Regions from separate parts of the Paraburkholderia sp. MM5384-R2 genome, predicted to be linked through region 2. Evidence: predicted binding sites of a transcription regulator. Region 2 holds the regulator's gene; each other region holds the start of a gene.
The links. Region 2 encodes FNR, which switches genes on or off when oxygen is low (the NO sensors DNR and NnrR bind a similar motif). Its sites were predicted from a motif close to TTGATNNNNATCAA; they were not measured.
Positions count from the first base shown of each region.

Region 1 (4,445 bases), on a different contig from region 2:
GGTTCGATAGTAGCCGCGTGCCCGTGCGGCGCGGCGGCATGCGCATCAGGTCCTCACGCGCGGGTTCGTTCTCGAATACAACCGAGCAGACCGGGTTGATGATCAGTTCAAGAAACACAATATGAATCGGGCCGAGTATCGGCGGCCACCCGACCAGTACCGGAATCATTGTGGCCGCAATCATGGGAATATGGACCGCCACCGTATAGCTGATCGCCTGCACGAGATTGGCGTAGATACGCCTCCCAAGCCGGATAGCCGACACGATCGGCGCGAAGTCGTCACGTAGCAAAACCAGCGAAGCGACCTCGCGCGCAACTTCGGCGCCTCGCAAGCCCATCGCAATGCCGATGTGAGCCGCCTTTAGCGCGGGGGCGTCGTTGACACCGTCGCCGGTCATCGCGACCACCTGGCCGCTTTCCCTGAACGCGTTGACAATCCGCAATTTCTGCTCTGGCTTGACGCGGGCAAACGTATCGATGTCCGATATGGCATGCCGAAGCTGCGCGTCGCTCATGGACGCCACTTCCTGACCGGTCGCGATATGCGTGCCATTGATGCCGACTTCGGTCGCGATCGCCCGTGCCGTCGACGGATAATCGCCTGTGATCATCACCACGCGAACGCCCGCTGCATGGCACTCGGCGATAGCGCCCGCAACCTCCGGCCGCACAGGATCGAGTAGCCCGACCAGCCCGACAAATGAGAATTCAAAGTCATGCTGTTTTTCTGGCCAGTCGGGATGATCATGTCGTGCCTTGGCCACCCCAAGCACCCGCAACCCGCCCGACGCCATCTGCGCAGCGTGATCAAGGATGGTCTGCGTTTCCCGCTCGCCCAGTCGACACAGGGAGCAGACGGCTTCCGGCGCGCCCTTGCACGCCACGGTACCGTGGTCGCCGCCTGGCGTGTGCCATGCGTGGGACATTGCCGGCAATTCCGGGGTCAGCGCGTACTCGTGCACCAGTGACCAGTCCTCGTGAAGGCGTCCGGTGCCGGCCAGTCCCGAATGGCCCGTTTCATGAAATGCCCGCTCCATTGGATCGACCGGTTCAATTTCGCTGGCGAGCACCAGATATTCGATGAGCTCGTGATACGCCCCGTCGATATGCTGCGTCGCCTGATCGATGACCTGCTGCCTTCCTTGCACCCATAGCACCTGCACCGACATGCGGTTCTGTGTCAACGTCCCCGTCTTATCGACGCAAAGCACCGATGTCTGGCCGAGTGTCTCGATCGCACTCATCCGGCGCGTCAGCACGCCTTCATTGGCAATGCGGCGAGCCCCCAGGGCCATGAACACAGTCAATATCACCGGAATCTCTTCCGGAAGAATTCCCATGGCCAGCGTAATCCCTGCGAGCACGGCCGGAAGCCATTCGCCAGATCGCCAGCGGTAGGCGACGACGAGCAGCAGACAGAGCGCGATCGCAGCCATTGCAAACCAGTTGACGAAGGATCTCGTCTCCAGTTGCAGCGGTGAGCGCGCTTCAGCGATGCTCGTCAGCGACTTGCCGATGCGCCCGAGCGTCGTATTCGGCCCCGTCGCCGTCACGATCATCCGTCCCTGCCCCTGCACCACCATCGAGCCGAAAAAGAGCTCGGTGCGAGCCTCCTCGTCCGGACGTGCATCCGGCCTCGCCACAGCCTTGTTCACTGAAACCGACTCGCCTGTCAGTAGCGACTCGTCCACGCTGAGCTCGTGAGCCTCCGTCACGCTGCCATCGGCGGGCACGCGAGCGCCTTCGTCGACGAACACGATGTCGCCGGGCACGAGATCAGCGGCCGAAACGAATTGTCGTTGCCCGTCTCGAAGTACCTGTGCGCGGGGTGCAGACAGTTCGCGAAGGGAGTCGAGGACCCGCGCGGTGCGATGGCTCTGAAAAACCGTGAGAAAGACAATGCCTGCCACGAAGGCGAGAAGCGTGAGCGCCTCCGTCACGTCGCCGAGCAGCAGGTAGATACCGCTCGCCGCGAGCAGCAAGAGAAACATGGGTTCACTGAGCACCTCGCGCAGCGTTCGCCACCAGGTACGCCGTGCCGTCGAATCGACCACATTACGTCCGAAGCGGGATCGTAATACCTCTACCCGAGCGCTCGATAGCCCGCTCTCGCTGTCAGCCTGTCCCTCTGGAAAGCCCGGTTCGGCGGGACCAGAGGCCAGGTCCGGGATGGGCTCGATAGAATTGATCTGCATTTCCGGGGCACTCAGTGCGCGCATCGCGCGAGGCGGCTATTCGCTCATGGGACTTACTGATCGGCACAGCTCTTACACCGGAGGAGGGCGTTTCTGGACATGGCTATCCTCGATATGCAAACTCGCCCGCGACACAGCGAACGAAGCTGTGGTCGGTCAGAGCTTTGCGAGGAATATTTCATCTCACCGAAGGGCACCCTATTCCGGCCACGTATCAGATTTCACAATGGCGCCATGAGAACAGTCAGGTGTTGACCTGGGTCAAGCACCTGGCTACCGGCTGAAATAGGCTGAAGTCAGCAAACTCCTTGTTTCAGCTGCATTGCCCCGCAACAGTTCCGGACTGCGGATTATCAGGAGGTGATGATGATCAACCTTTCTCCAGGACGGGCGAGCATCCTCGGCGCACTCCTGATGGTGTCGTCTTTCGGGCTTGCGGCGGGAGAGTTGGCGTCGTTCGAAACCCACACTCAACGGTACGGTTCACATGTCGCCATCTCGGCTTACGACGATCCCATCGTGAAGGGCATAACCTGCTACGTGTCGAAGTCCCACGCAGATGGCGCATTGGGAAGCGGTCGCATATCCGGGGGGAGCGACCTGACGGCATCGTGCCAGCAGACGGGCAACATCACTGTTACCCAGGCTGTACCCAGACAGGCGCAGGTGTTCACGGCCGAGGTGGATGCGAGCTTCGACTCGCTCCACATCATCCGCGTACTGGACATGGAACGCAATTCACTTGTTTACTTCACTTACTCAGAAGACGCCACTGCTGGAGATTTACCAGGCCGCCTGTATGTGATCCGGTTGCCCGCGGGTCTCAAGCTGCCGGTAAGATGAATGCACTCGAAGCAATTCAGTCATCCGCTTTCGTGCAGACCCTACTGGGGCGAGGCAGGAGGCCCCATCCAGTACTGCTGTTGCCACATCATGTTGTTCATCATTTCCTGTTGCATCTGCAGGTACTGGTCGGTCATATACTGCCGCTGCCGCAGTTGCTCTGGAGTGAGACGGGAGTAGTACCCTCCCATGTGCCCCCAACCGCCACCCATCATCCCCGGCCCCATCATCCCGGGACCCCTTCCGTCATAACCCATCATCCCAGGCTCCCACATGCCTCGCATCGTGGTCATTGCACTTTGCATCGTGGCCCAGTGTTGCTGCAGAAGCTTCTGGCGTTCCTGCGGATCCTGTGTCTGACGAATCTGGTTCATTTGCGCCTGCATGGTTTTCATCTGTTCCCGGAACTGGGCCAGACTCTTATCGAACGCTGCCGTATCTGGGCTTTGGGTCTTGGACGCGCTTTGCGGCGTAGCTGTGTCCTTGGAGGCAGCAAGCAGCATTGGCGAAGTGAGCGCGGTGCAAATTGCTATCGCAAACACGAGGTCTTTCATGGAGGTCTCCGCAGGTATGGCGGTGACAGCTATCAGGAAGCTGTCTTCCCGGTCAACACTACGCGTCGGTCAGCACCACTCCTTGACGCGCGTCAAAAAACTCTCGCACTGCGATTAGGGATTGCACTGCAGCGAGGATATAACGTTAAGAATCCGGTAAGGAAGGCCGCCCAAGATGGTCGATATCTACCGGAGAATCTCGTGAGCACATCGCTTCTTTCGTTGCGGGGTTTGCGCGGCGCACTACTGCTGGTTCCGACCGTTACTGCAATGGCCACGGCCAATGCCGGCACGCCTTCGGAGCTTCTTGGCTCGTACCGCGCGCAGTCGGACAGTGCGCAACCCGTCCCCTCACGCGGGCGACAGTTCTTTAACGCTTCGCATGGTCACGAGTGGACTTGCGCTTCGTGCCATGGCGCAGTGCCCACACAGACGGGCAAGCACGTCGCCACGGGCAAGGCAATCGCTCCTCTTGCTCCTGCGTTCAACCCGGAGCGATTTACCGACGCAGCGAAGACCGAGAAATGGTTTCGTCGCAATTGCAACGACGTCGTCGGACGGGAGTGCAGTGCAGCTGAGAAGGCGGATCTCCTGGCGTGGCTGTTGACGCTCAAGCCGTAGGCGAGAACTCTCGATGAGCGAAAGCTCTTCCCCACAGGACCGCTTCCCATGCCATTTGATCTTGTGCCCCGTTCTGCAGCAGTTTGCATTGCCGCGTTTCTGACCTCGCTTGCGGCTTCGATCGCAGCGGCCGAAGCCGATGAGACGCGCGCCCAAATCAGCCTGCTGCCGAAGTATCGGCAGGAATGCGCCGCGTGCCATATAGCCTATCCCCCGGGCATGCTCCCCGC
Region 1 covers NZ_JACHDI010000029.1:88,332-92,776, reverse strand. The annotation lists gene HDG37_RS32305 (cation-translocating P-type ATPase) at 1-2,197, opposite strand, end outside; gene HDG37_RS32300 (CreA family protein) at 2,561-3,040, shown strand; gene HDG37_RS32295 (hypothetical protein) at 3,082-3,594, opposite strand; gene HDG37_RS32290 (DUF1924 domain-containing protein) at 3,796-4,215, shown strand; gene HDG37_RS32285 (diheme cytochrome c) at 4,264-4,445, shown strand, end outside.
Region 1: HDG37_RS32305 (cation-translocating P-type ATPase) is a predicted target of FNR. The motif match lies at 2,449-2,462, and genes of this name have one in related genera.

Region 2 (4,445 bases):
ATGCGGATCAAGCGCCGGGCGTCTGGCTCCGACCACCCTCTTTCAGACACTGCGCTTCGCGTCATCAACCGCAGCTACTGGCATGATCCGTGCGGATCGCGCAAAATAAACAGCGCAGCATGGTCTGTCGCCCGTCGCAAAGGCTGCCGTCGGCCGGCGTCGTGAGTTATCCGTTATCCATCGAGGCGCGCATGCCCCTTCGCGATAAAACGCCCTTCGCGCCCGGGCCGTCCTCACGGTCGCGAGTCGCGACCTATGTACGACACCCTGTGTTGGTCGGCGCGCTGGCCTTCGTGGTCGGGCTCACACTGGCGCTCGGCATCTGGCGCTGGCTGGCGCAATGGTCGCTGCGCGAAGCCCCGCTCCGGGACAACAGCTTGCTGACGGCATGCATCGCCGCTGCCTGTCTGTTCGCCGCCGTGGCCTTTCTGCTTGCCCGCGCACGCGGCGTCTCGACCTTGACCAGCGAGGCGCGAAGCCAGTCGAGCGTCAACGAGGCACGCATGATGGCGATCATCCGCTCGTCGATGGAAGCCATCATCACCGTCGATGAACGACAGAAGATTGTCATCTTCAACCCGATGGCCGAACAGGTATTCGGCTTCAGCGCGGCGGACGCGCTCGGCGCTTCGCTGTCGCGCTTCATTCCGGAACGTTTTCGCGCGGCGCACGAGCGGCATGTCGACCAGTTCGGCGTCACGGGCGTGTCCGACCGCCAGATGGGCAAACAGCAGCGCGTGCTATTCGGGCTGCGCAGCAACGGCGAAGAATTTCCGATCGAAGCGTCGATTTCCCAGGTGGCCGACGGTGACAGCAAGCTGTACACCGTCATGCTGCGCGACATCACGGAACGGGTCAAAGCGGAGAACGCGCAGCGCAAATCGCGCGAGGAATTGCGCGAACTGTCGGCCAATCTGCAGATGGTTCGCGAGGACGAAAAAACCCGTATTGCCCGCGAATTGCACGACGACCTCGGCCAGCAGTTGACCGCACTGAAAATGGACCTTTCATCGGTCGAACAGGCGCTCGAAGCCACCGCCGAGTCCGGGATTCTGCGACAACTCAGCGACATGCGACGGCTGATCGACGCGACGGTCGCGTCGGTGCGCCGGATCGCGGCCGACCTGCGCCCGGTCATGCTCGACGATCTCGGCCTGATCCCGGCCATCGAATGGCTCGCCAACGACTTTACGAACCGCTACGGCATCGAGGTGAAACGTGACATCGAAGTCGGCGACACACCCTTTACGCCGGCAGGCGCAACCACACTATTCCGCATCGTGCAGGAGGCGCTCACCAACGTCGCCCGCCACGCGCAGGCCACGGTCGTCATGCTGACGGTGCGCCGCGAAGAGGACGCCTGCATTGTGCGAGTGGCGGACAACGGTCATGGCGCGGGCCGTTCGGACGCGCGCGCCGAAAAATCGTTCGGGCTGCTCGGGATCCGCGAACGTGCGCATATGCTAGGCGGCACCGTCGAAATACATACGTCCAGCGGCAAGGGCTTTTCACTGTCCGTCACGTTCCCGGCCGCGGCCGTGCAACAGCAGGAGACGCTAACATGATTCGCGTGCTGATAGCCGACGATCACGCGCTCGTGCGCGATGGCCTGCGACATATTTTGCAAAACACAAACGGCTTCGAAGTGGTCGGAGAAGCCAGCGACGGCGTCGGTACGATTGCTCTGGTTCGCTCGCACCCGGCCGATGTGCTGGTGCTGGATCTGTCGATGCCGGGGCGCAACGGTGTCGAGCTGATCAAGCAGATCAAGGACGAGATGCCGGCGCTGCGCATCCTCGTACTCACCATGCATGCGGAGCAGCAGTACGCCGTGCGTGCGTTCAAAGCCGGCGCATCGGGCTATCTCACCAAGGAGAGCGCGAGCGCGGAACTGGTCTCGGCGGTGAGCAAAGTCGCCTCCGGCGGCGTCTATGTCAGTCTCGCGATGGCCGAACGCTTCGCGCAAAGCCTCAACGAGTCCGCCGACACACTGCCCCACCAGCGCCTGTCGGATCGCGAATTCGACGTATTCCGGCGCATCGCCGCAGGACAAACCCTCACGGAAATCGCCACCGAATTATGTGTCAGCAGCAAGACGGTAAGCACCTATAAAACCCGCATTCTCGAGAAAATGCAGATGCCGCACGAAGCCGCGCTGGTGCGCTACGCGCTGCGCCACAAGCTGCTCGGGGAAGACGACGAAATCTAGCGCCGTCACGGCGCCGCTGCCACCGGGTCCGCTCCGCCGTTACCCCCGTCACAGCCGTGGCTCCTCGCGCGGCTGCTTCGCCGTCACAGAGTGTATGTAGGAAATTCCCTACAACACTTCGCGCTCGCCTACCCGAAGCTCGTTCCCCGCTGATTTTATTTTGAGACGACGCGGCCGATACTTCGAGCCATGAACTCAAGCCCGTCACACCCAGCCGTACGCGTGTTCCTCGTGGACGACGCGATTTCGATCAGGAAACGCATCGCCGCGCGTTTCGGTGCGATCGAAGGCGTCGAGATCGTCGGTGAAGCGGAGGAACCCGGTGCGGCACTGGACGGCATCGGCGCGACGGCAGCCGATGTCGTGGTGATGGATTTACATCTGAGCGACGGCAGCGGCATCGACCTGCTGCGCTACCTCGCGCGGAGCATGTCCACCGTGATCACGATCGTGCTCACGAATCATTCGGGCACGTGGTTCAGGCAGGCGTGCGTCGCCAACGGCGCGCAGTACTTCTTCGACAAGACCAGTGAATTCGATCTTGCATGCAACACCATCGAGCGAATTGCCCACGAGCATTGCGCGCGCGGTCTCTACCATCTCGGAGCCCATCATGTCTGACGTTGCCGAATATTCCCAGACCCGGACCATCGCGCAGATTCCGCTGCACGCGCTGAAAGATCCCGGATTCGCACCGGCCCGGCCGAAGCACGGCGGCGCCAACTGCCCGAGTTGCGCGATGCGTGCTTCCTGCTTGCCGGAAGGTCTGACAGCGACGGAGACCGAACGGGTCGACGCGCTGATCTGCCCTTCGCGCACGATCAAAAATGGCGAATCCCTGTTTCGCGCAGGCGATTCGTTCCAGAGCATCTACGCAGTTCGCGCGGGCTCGTTCAAGACTGTCGTGATGCATCGCGACGGCCGTGAACAGGTCACCGGGTTTCATCTAGCGGGCGATGTGCTGGGTCTCGACGGCATCGGTTCAGGCAAGCATAGCTGCGATGGGCTCGCCATCGAGGACAGCAAGGTCTGCATCATCCCGTTCCATTTGCTCGAAGCCATGTGCCGCGACGTCAAGGCATTGCAGCAGCATGTGCACAGGCTGATGGGCGGCGAGATCGTGCGCGAGGCGACGCTGATGATGCTGCTCGGCACGATGTCCGCGGACCAGCGGGTCGCGACGTTCCTGCTGAACCTGTCGGGCAAGCTCAAGTCGCGCGGTTATTCGCAGGCGGAATTTCATCTGCGCATGACGCGGGAAGAGATCGGCAGCTACCTCGGGATGAAACTCGAAACCGTCAGCCGCATGCTATCGAAGTTTCAGAAGGACGGCCTGCTCGACACCCACGGCAAGCAGATCAGGATTCTCGACAGAGAAGCTCTCGCCCGCGTCTAGCCGCGCGCGCTCGCCGCCGTTTGATCGGAGTCAAGCCCGCCGCAGCGCATCAGACGCTCGTCGCCGGCTCGCCATTGCTGCTGTGCATCGGCACCGGCACGGACGACGCGGCCGCATGGCTCGCGGCCGGGCAGGCGCTCGAACGGGTGCTGCTCACCGCCGCCTCCGAAGGCATGACGGCTTCCTACCTGAATCAACCGATCGAAGTGGCTTCGCTGCGCGAGCGCCTGCGCGCCGCGCTCAATCTGGACGCCGTCCCGCAACTGCTGATCCGGGTTGGCCGCGGCGGCGCCGTGCCGCATTCGCCGCGGCGCCCACTTGCCGACGTGGTGTCTCGTAGCGCGGCGCAGTCAAAGCGCCGATCAGCGGCCCGGCCGCGCGGCTTCAATCGCGGAAGCGGAAGTAGCCGCTGTGCATCATGACCGGCTTCGCGCCCACTTCTTTCAGCAAATTTCGCGCGGCGGCCTCGATAGGCTGCCGGTGTGTATCGAACGCTTCGATCAGATCGTCTTCGCGCAACGACGGCGCGCCGAAGTGGTCTTCCAGCGCCTCCGCGGTAATGGCGCACTGCACGCGCTCACCGTCGACCTCCGCCGGAAAGGCGACGACGAGATCGCGCGCGCAGTACTCGGGACGTTCCTGCGGGAAATGGATATGCATGGCCGGTACCTGTGAGAGTGAAAGTACGTGGCTTGAACAAAGCCGACGGAAGCGGCGCGGATAACCAGAGTGCGGCCACGCTCGGCGCTCCGATGTGTTCAGAATAGACCCGCTTGAAACGTCGCCAATTTTTTGGTGGCGATCCCGGCTGACTCGGATCGAACGAGTGACATCACCTGA
Region 2 covers NZ_JACHDI010000001.1:191,225-195,669, reverse strand. The annotation lists gene HDG37_RS00930 (PAS domain S-box protein) at 192-1,565, shown strand; gene HDG37_RS00925 (response regulator transcription factor) at 1,562-2,209, shown strand; gene HDG37_RS00920 (response regulator transcription factor) at 2,399-2,830, shown strand; gene fnr (fumarate/nitrate reduction transcriptional regulator Fnr) at 2,823-3,605, shown strand; partial or broken gene HDG37_RS00910 (nitroreductase family protein) at 3,638-3,940, shown strand; gene HDG37_RS00905 (DUF1488 domain-containing protein) at 3,990-4,265, opposite strand.

Region 3 (4,445 bases), on a different contig from region 2:
AGCGCTTTCACAGGGAGTCCAACATGTATGCACGAATTCTGGTTGCGCTCGACGACAGTCCCAGCGCGCAGCGCGCCTTTGCCGAGGCGCTGAAGCTCGCGAAGCTGACGGGCGCCACACTCGAAGCCTGCTGCGTGGTAGGGCACGGCAAGTGGTCGGACAATGCCGATGTGGCTTTCGAGCCGGAACCGGCGGCCGCGGCGCAAGAATTCGCCAGCCGCGCGCTCGATGCGCCGCGCGAGTTGATGCGCGAGGCGCAAGTGCCCGGCGGCGTGCGGGTGATCGACGCGTACGCCGAAAGCGTGTCCGCGGTGCTCGCGCGCGTCGCCGACGAAATCGAAGCCGATCTGATCGTGATGGGAACGCACGGCCGCCACGGCGTGCAGCGCTTTCTGCTCGGCAGCGTCGCGGAGTCGCTCGTGCGTGCGACCGACAAGCCGGTGCTGATCGTGCGGCATGACGAACACGGGCACGCGCGGCCCTGAAGCGCCGCGTCGCGCAGCCGTGGCGCGATCGCGTGGGAGCGGCCGCGCAGCAGCCCGGTTTTCGCGGCTCAGTTGAGTTCGTTTTCGGCGCAGGCCGGGACTGACTGATCGCGCGTCGCGCCGTTCGCGTGCGCGGGAATCATCAGCACCGGGCAGCTGGCGCTGCGCAGCACGCGCTCGGCGACGCTGCCGAGCATCAGTCGTTGAAGACCACGGCGGCCGTGCGTGCCCATCACGATCGCGTCGGCGTGCCATTCGAGCGCCGCCGCGACGATGCGATGCGCGACGTCTTCGCCGGTGATCGCGGCTTCGACGGTGCGGGCCGTGCCCTTGATCCCGCGCGCGGTCATCCGGCTCTGGGCATCGGCCGCGATCCGCTTGCCTTCCTCGATGAAGGCGTCCCGGATCACGCAAGGGTCGAAGCCGGGCGCGTCGTAGGCGATGACGGGCACGTCGATCACGTACAGCGGCTGCAACTCGGCGCCCGATTCGGCGGCAAGGGTCAGTGCGGCGTCGAACGCACGGGAGGCGGTGTCGCTGCCGTCGAGCGCGACGAGTAGGCGGTGAAACATGGCGGACTCCTTAAGCGTGCACTTTAGTGCGACAACAGCACCGGCACGGTCATCGACTCGAGCATCGTGCGCGTCGCGCCGCCCAATACGATTTCGTGCAGACGCGAATGCGCGTAAGCGCCCATCACGATCATGTCGCAGCCGAGGTCGGCCGCCTGCGACAGCAGCGCGTCGCCGACCGGCGTGTCGTCCGCGATGCTCAGTTCGCGCACGTCGATCTTGACGCCGTGACGCGCGACAGTGAGTGCGATGTCGTCGCCCGAAACCGTGTCGCGCGGCGGACGATCGCCCGACGAATGAACCGTCAGCAGCGTCACTTTGGACGCGTGCGCGAGGAACGGCAGCGCGTCGTGGATCGCGCGGGTGGCTTCGCGGCTGCCGTCCCACGCGATCAGCACGTGGCGGCCGGGCGCCGCGAAGGTGCCGCGCGACGGCACCAGCAGTACCGGCCGCCCGGCCGACAGCACGACGTGCTCGACGAACTGTTCGGCGACGAACGCCTCGGGATCGGTCGGATCGGTCTGCCCGAGCACGATCAGATCGGCGAGACGCGCATAGGGCGGCACGACGTCGTTCGCGTAGCCGTTCGCGGCGATCCAATGACCGTCGACGTTCGCGCGCGCGAGTTCCGCACGAAACAGCCGCTCCAGCGCGCTGGCACGCTCGTGCCGCAGACGCTCGTGCTCCGCGTAGTAGTCGGCGGTGCCGGCCATCACGAAGAACGCGTGCCGCGGTGGCACGTACGTCGAAAACAGGCCGGTCAGCGTCGCATGAAAGCGGTGTGCGAACTGCAATGCGATTTCGAGGCGCGGATGTGCACGAACGCTCGTATCGAGGTGAACGAGAATGCTTTTGTAGCTCATCGCCAAAGCTCCGTGACAGAACGTGGGGAAACGGGCGCAAGCAGGCTCGAACCCGTCGTCAAATGGAGTCTATGAGCCCGGCGGCCGCGGCTATTGATGCAGATCAAGCGCGGGCCGCCGCGCGCACAATACAGTGGCGGGCACGCTCGACGGTTTGCAACCGCGCCTGGCAATCCTATGCTGTGCTCTGGAGGGCAGCGATCATGATTTCCGAATCCGATGCGCCGCCCGGGCGCCCCGCTTCACCGTGGACCTCGACGGCGTCCGGGCCGCCCGAAGGCTGGCTCGACTACGCAGCGGCGTATCAGACCGCACAGGGCGCGGCACACGAGTACGCCGAGCGGTGCTTCGCCGACTGGAGCAAGTCGATCGCTTTCGTAGCGCAGCGCGAGGCGGACTGGTTCGGCGAGGCCAACCGCGCTTGCGCCGCCTGGTATGCGGGGTGGCAGGCGGTGTACGGCATCGCGCCAGGCGTCGCGCCGTTCGCGGGCGGCCTGAGCGCATGGTGGTGGAGCTCGCAGAACGCGCTGCCGTTCGCGGGCGTCGTTTAGCCGCGCGAGCCGGCAAGGCCGGCGCGCGCACCGTCAATGGCAGACACGGCAAGGAGGCGTTCAGATGGGAACGGATCGCGTGGCATTGGTCACAGGCGGGATGGGCGGTTTGGGCACGGCGGTCAGCCGGGCGCTTCATGACGCGGGCATGACGGTCGCGGTGACGCACTCGACGCACAACGATCACGTGTCGACATGGCTGCAGCACGAGCGCGACACGGGGCGCGACTTTCACGCGTACGAAGCCGACATCGCCGACTTCGATTCATGCGCGCGCTGCGCGCAACGCGTGCTGACCGATCTGGGCGCGGTAGACGTGCTGATCAACAACGCGGGCATCACGCACGACACGAGCTTCGCGAAGATGAGCAAGGAGCACTGGGACGCCGTGCTGCGCACCGATCTCGATGGCCTGTTCAACATGAGCAAGCCGCTGTTGCCCGGCATGCTCGAGCGGCGCCACGGCCGCATCGTCAACGTGGGGTCGGTCAACGGTTCGCGCGGCGCCTACGGGCAAACCAATTATTCAGCTGCCAAAGCGGGCGTGCACGGCTTCACGAAGGCACTTGCGCTCGAAACCGCGAAGCACGGCGTCACGGTGAACACGGTGTCGCCCGGTTATCTCGCGACCGCGATGGTCGAAGCGGTGCCGCGCGAGATCCTCGACACGAAGATCCTGCCGCAGATTCCGCTCGGCCGGCTGGGACGTCCGGACGAGGTGGCGGCGTTGATCGCGTTTCTATGCTCAGAGGAGGCGGCTTTTATCACCGGTGCGGACATTGCGATTAACGGGGGTATGCATATGCAGTGAGGGTGCTCGCCTTCACCGCGCTTGACCCACGTCAATGACCGCCTTTCTGGCAAGAACACGATAAGCCCCATAGCAAGCGCCTGGACCCTGAGTCTGCGCGAAACAGGTTCGATCGACACTCGCAAGGGGAGGCGAAGATGGGCATCGACATGCAGATCGTCTACCTTGGCTTTGCGGGTGCGGCTCCGCTCGAAGCGGAAGCAGGTGCGCAACTGGTGCGTCTCGCGCGGTTTGGCGCGCTCGTATCGCACTGCCATCTCGCCATCGAGGCGTTGCGTCCTGGATCGGCGCATCCGCTGTATGACGTGAGGCTGGATCTGGTCACGCCCGCGCACGAGCTCAAGCCCGTCGCGCACTGCACTGACGACGACGCTAAAGCGGCGATCCGTCGCGCGTTCGATGTGGCGGAAATGACCCTCGAAACAGCGATCGGCACCGAGCGTGGGAACTGACGAGCTTGCATCGTGACGTGCCGCTCGGCGTTCGTCAGATGCGGACTGCTGACGTTTTCCCGGCCACTTCACGCCGATTTGCGGTTTGCCGAACCCCTGGCCGCGCGGCGCGGCCGGCAAACCTTCGACGCGGCGTGCTCGACATCGCGCCAGAATTCGCAGAGCCCCGGATGAACCGCATCGCGCCAACGCGACCCAATGAACAGGTCGTAGTGATTGCACTGCTCGATGGTGAGCTGCCGCGCGGCTCGCATCGGCGATGCATCGCACAGCGCATGCGCGCAATGCGTTTGCCCCGCGCCCGTGATCTCGTCGCTGTCACCCTCGATCGTGCACAGCGGGGTATCGCGCAGCGCGGCGATTCGTACCCGGCGCCCGGCGACCGACCACAGATCGCGCGGCAACAGATGTTCGTGAAACACCACACGAAGCATGTCGAGGAAGTAGCACTCCGCCATGTCGAGCACCGCGGCATATTCGTTTGCCGAGCGCAGCGCCTGCTGCGCACCGGGCATGTCGCCGGCGAGCCATCGGGACCAGTAATCCGCTTCGAGTCGCATCTGCCGCTCCGGATGCGCGGCAAAAATCGCGGTCTGCTGGATGAAGCCCGGATACACGAGACGCCCCGCGCCGCAATAGGGTGGTGGAACGATATCGATCGCATGGTCGTGAAACCACTCGAGCGAATGGGAACTGGCGAAGCGGTCGGTG
Region 3 covers NZ_JACHDI010000002.1:232,330-236,774, reverse strand. The annotation lists gene HDG37_RS05015 (universal stress protein) at 24-485, shown strand; gene HDG37_RS05010 (universal stress protein) at 554-1,057, opposite strand; gene HDG37_RS05005 (universal stress protein) at 1,081-1,920, opposite strand; gene HDG37_RS05000 (polyketide synthase) at 2,124-2,471, shown strand; gene phbB (acetoacetyl-CoA reductase) at 2,536-3,282, shown strand; gene HDG37_RS04990 (hypothetical protein) at 3,420-3,734, shown strand; gene phaZ (polyhydroxyalkanoate depolymerase) at 3,803-4,445, opposite strand, start outside.
Region 3: HDG37_RS05005 (universal stress protein) is a predicted target of FNR. The motif match lies at 2,014-2,027, and genes of this name have one in related genera.

Region 4 (4,445 bases), on a different contig from region 2:
CAGCATCTGAATTCACATGCGCAGACCTTGATGCCGAAGCTCACGCCGCGCGAGCGAGAATGTCTGAAATGGACCGCACGCGGCAAATCCACGTGGGAGATATCTCACATCCTGAGTTGCTCGGAAGCGGTGGTGAACTTCCATATGAAAAACATCAGGGCGAAATTCGGCGTGAATTCGCGGCGTGCGGCGGCCGTGATCGCGGCGCAGCTTGGGCTTATTGACCCGGGTTGAGCAGCGCGGCCGCGTCGCGGCTGTACATCACACGCTCGGCGCGACCCAGATCGGCGTCCGACACGGTCTTCATGAAGTACAGACCTAGCAGGATCGACACCGGCGCCGGGATCTCCGCGCCCGACTCGAAGCGGCTGCCGCGCGATTGCGTGACGCCAAAGCGAGACCAGAAACGGCGCTGGCTCTCTTTTTTCTTCTTCCGGTAGGCAATGATCAGAACGCGATCCACTGCCGAAGAGACCTCCGAAGGACGCGCCTGGAGGTGGGTTTGCGGTTGCCAGTGATTGTCGAGGAGTTCCATTTTGGACCCTTGTAGGTTGGGGGCGAAGACGTGTCTGAATTCTGATATACCCGATAAGCATCCACACCTATCCAGGTAGGTAGGTGGCGCAAAGATTCAGAATGCATAAGTTTTCCTGCGTATCTGGCAGCCCCCCCAACGCGTACAGGAGAACGTCATGCAAACCACGATCCGAATTGGACTCCGGCAGGAATTCGACAACGAACTGATCAACGAGATGTACCGCTTGCGCGCCCGTGTCTTTCACGGCCGGCTCGGCTGGGAAATTCCGACCATCGCGGGAATGGAGATAGACGGCTACGACGCGCTCGGGCCGTACTACATGCTGATTCAGGGCGAAGACGAACGGTTGCGCGGCTGTTGGCGCCTGATGCCGACCGAAGGTCCGAACATGCTGAAAGACACGTTCCCTCAGCTACTGCATGGCGCGGCCGCGCCGGTCGGGCGACATATCTGGGAACTGAGCCGCTGGGCGATCGAAACCGGCGGTGAGGAACAGTCGTTTGGTTTCACGGATATGACAATCCGCGCAATTCAGGAAGTGATGCGCTTCGCGCAGCGCATGGCCATCACGCACTACGTGACGGTGACCACCACGCCGATCGAGAGGATGCTGCGCCGAGCCGGCCTCGACGTCAGCCGGCTCGGGCCGCCGCTGCAGATTGGCATCGAGCGGGCCGTCGCGCTCGACGTCGCGGTGAGCGCGAAAACGCTGACCTCGCTGTTCGGGCCGGTCGCCGTCGCTGCTTGAGCCGCGCCGAAGCGCGGCCTGACAAAAGTCGCGACGCCTTCACCCGCGCGCGCGGACTCAGGAACCGAACATCCGTTCCAGCGCGTTCTCGAGATGCGCGCGCATTGCGGCCTCCGCGCCCGCCGCGTCCTTGCGGCGGATTGCGTCGAGCACCGCCATGTGTTCGGCCTGCACCAGCCGCTGCCGCTCCACCGTCTTGACGAGCGACAGATTGCGCGACAGGTTCATGCTGAACAGGATCTGCTCCTCGATGAACGACATCACCGTGATGAAAAACGGATTCTTCGACGCGCGCGCGACCGCCTGATGAAACAGGAAGTCATCCTTCGCGCCGATCCCCTGCGCCTCGATGATGCGCTCGAGCTCGTCCCACGCGTGCTGGATCGCGGCGATGTCGTCGGCGTCGGCCTTCAGCGCTGCCTGCGCGGCCGCGCCCGCCTCGGTCACGATGCGAAACTCATAGCAGCGGCGGATATCGGACAGTGTTTCGAGCGGCGCGAAGCGGCGTACGTCCGGATCGGGGCGCCGCGCGACGGTCGTGCCAGAGCCGTGCCGCGTCGAGATGATGCCGTCGGCCCGCAATCGCGCGAGCGCTTCGCGCACGGTCGGCCGGGACGTGGCGAAACGCTCCGCCAGCGCGTGCTCGGTCGGCAATCGCTCGCCTTCCTTGTACTCGCCTTCGAGGATGCGGTTGAGAATGTCGCCGTAGATCTGGTCGGGTAAGCCCTTGGTTTTTCGATCGTTCATCAGCGGACTGGCCAGCTTGTCTGAATATGGCTTGATTGTAAGGCCAACCCTGTTTCGGCTTCAGCAAAGTTTTACGGGTTGTAAGCATGCCAGGCTGCTTCGCGCACGCCGCCGCGCCCGCCATTTTGTCCGCGCCGCGCCGCAATATTTGGCAAATGTTTGATTTACATCCTGGTCCGGTGCATCTTTTCGGGCAATCATCTAAGCTTCATTGGTATAAAAGATCAATAAACCTGCCGCGGTTAGCAATGTGGCAGACGCATTTTTGACGCGGAGCCGATATGTACACACGCATCCTTGTAGCGGTCGACGGCAGCAATACCTCGCGCCGTGCGTTCGAAGCGGCGCTCGATCTCGCCAAATCGAATGGCGCGGTGTTGCGGCCATTTTATGTCGTCGAAAACACGCCGATGTACTTCGAGGCGCCCGGCTACGATCCGTCGATCCTGCGCAACCGCCTGATCGAGGAAGGCCAGGAGCTGCGTGCCGAGTTTTCGAAAGTGATGGCCGAGCAAGGTGTGAAGGGCGACCCGGCGGTCTCCGAGGCTTCGTCGCTCGGCGATGTCGCCGAGATCGTGCTGCAGGCCGCCGCCGAATTCAAGGCCGACCTGCTCGTGATGGGCACGCATGGCCGGCGTGGCTTTCAGCGGCTGATTCTCGGCAGCGTCGCTGAACGCTGCGTGCGCCAGGCCACTCTTCCGGTTCTGCTGGTACCGTCCGCCGCGGGCACCGACAAGGAACCCGCCTGACTCTTTCATCAGGCGCAGGGCGGAACGCCACGCCCTGCCTTGTGCCGGAATCGAGCCACGCTACCCGTCGACGGGCGACGTCGATATAGGCCGCGGCGGCTCACCTTCTCACCTTCGTCAGAGCACCGACGTTGCTCGGACTGCCGAGCAGCGAACGCGTCACTTTGCCGCCAGTCGCGGGTCATAGCGGGTGGGACAATTTCACCACTACCAATAATCGAACATGCTGAATCCTACTGCTGTGACCCGTTCCTCGACCCGCTCCGCCGGCAACCGCGAGGCCGTGGCGGCACGCGCAGCCGCACGTACCGCCGCGCGCTGCTCCAGCTGTTCGATGCGTGAGATCTGCATGCCGCGGGGGCTGTCGGCGGAGGAACTGCCGAAGCTCGAAACGCTGATCTGTTCGGCGCGCTCGGTGCCGCGCGGCGAAGCACTGTATCGCAGCGGCGACCGCTTCGACAATATCTACGCGGTGCGCTCCGGCTCGATGAAGACCGTGATGGTCCACCGCGACGGCCGCGAGCAGGTCACCGGGCTGCGTCTGGCCGGCGAGCCGCTCGGGCTCGACGGCATCAGCGCGGACCTCCATGCGTGCAGCGCCGTCGCGTTGGAAGACAGCACGGTGTGCATCGTTCCCTATAGCGCGCTGAAGCTGCTGTGTCGCGAAATCAGTTCGATCCAGGAGCGCATGCACAAGCTGCTGGGCGCGCAGATCGTCAGCGAAGCCGCGCAGATGATGGTGCTCGGCTCGCTGTCCGCCGACGAACGCGTCGCCGCCTTCCTGCTGGACGTGTCACAGCGCAATGCGCAGCGCGGCTACTCGTGGTCGGAATTCAATCTGCGAATGACGCGCGAGGACATGGGCAGCTACCTCGGCATGACGCTCGAAACGGTCAGCCGTACCCTGTCAAGATTTCAAAAACGCGGCCTGATCGACACGCGGGGCAAGCACATTCACATCGTCGATCTCGAAGGCTTGCGGCAGATCTAGCGGCCAGAGTGGCCTGGACGGTCGCGCTGTTAGTCTTGGCACGCCGCCTGCGAGCGGGTAGAGTTTTCAGATCGTCCCCCCCCACGGCAACCGTGTTCCATGGAGACCCGGCCCCAATGAATCGCGACCCTGTCCCGCATCATCCACTCGTGCAGCGCCTGCTCGACGCGCGTCAAGTCACCGACGACCTGTTTGCGATCGTCAAACCCGACTACCTCTATGAACGGCCGATCCGCGAGCGTCACCGCGTCGTGTTCTACATCGGCCATCTCGAAGCGTTCGATCGCAATCTGCTCGACCAGCGTCTGTTCGATCTGCCGGCTTTCGCGCCGGAACTCGACCAGTTGTTCGCCTTCGGCATCGATCCGGTAGACGGCGGCTTTCCCACCGATCAACCCGGCGATTGGCCGTCGCTCGCCGCCGTGCGCGAGTATGCGACGCGCGCGCGCCGGCAGATCGACACCGCGCTCGACGAACTCGGCAGCCCGGCGCACGACGAGGCGGCCGTGCAGCTGCTGAACGTCGCGATCGAGCATCGGTTGATGCATGCGGAAACGCTCGCGTACATGCTCCATCAGTTGCCTCTCGCGCAGAAGAACACAGCGTTGCGCGAGCCGGTGGTGACGAGCAAGGAGCAGCGCGACGCGTTGTCGTCGATGGTTAGCGTGCCGG
Region 4 covers NZ_JACHDI010000004.1:282,393-286,837, reverse strand. The annotation lists gene HDG37_RS09675 (LuxR family transcriptional regulator) at 1-234, shown strand, start outside; gene HDG37_RS09670 (XRE family transcriptional regulator) at 218-535, opposite strand; gene HDG37_RS09665 (acyl-homoserine-lactone synthase) at 693-1,286, shown strand; gene HDG37_RS09660 (FadR/GntR family transcriptional regulator) at 1,344-2,033, opposite strand; gene HDG37_RS09655 (universal stress protein) at 2,315-2,782, shown strand; gene HDG37_RS09650 (helix-turn-helix domain-containing protein) at 3,006-3,773, shown strand; gene HDG37_RS09645 (SUMF1/EgtB/PvdO family nonheme iron enzyme) at 3,890-4,445, shown strand, end outside.
Region 4: HDG37_RS09655 (universal stress protein) is a predicted target of FNR. The motif match lies at 2,193-2,206, and genes of this name have one in related genera.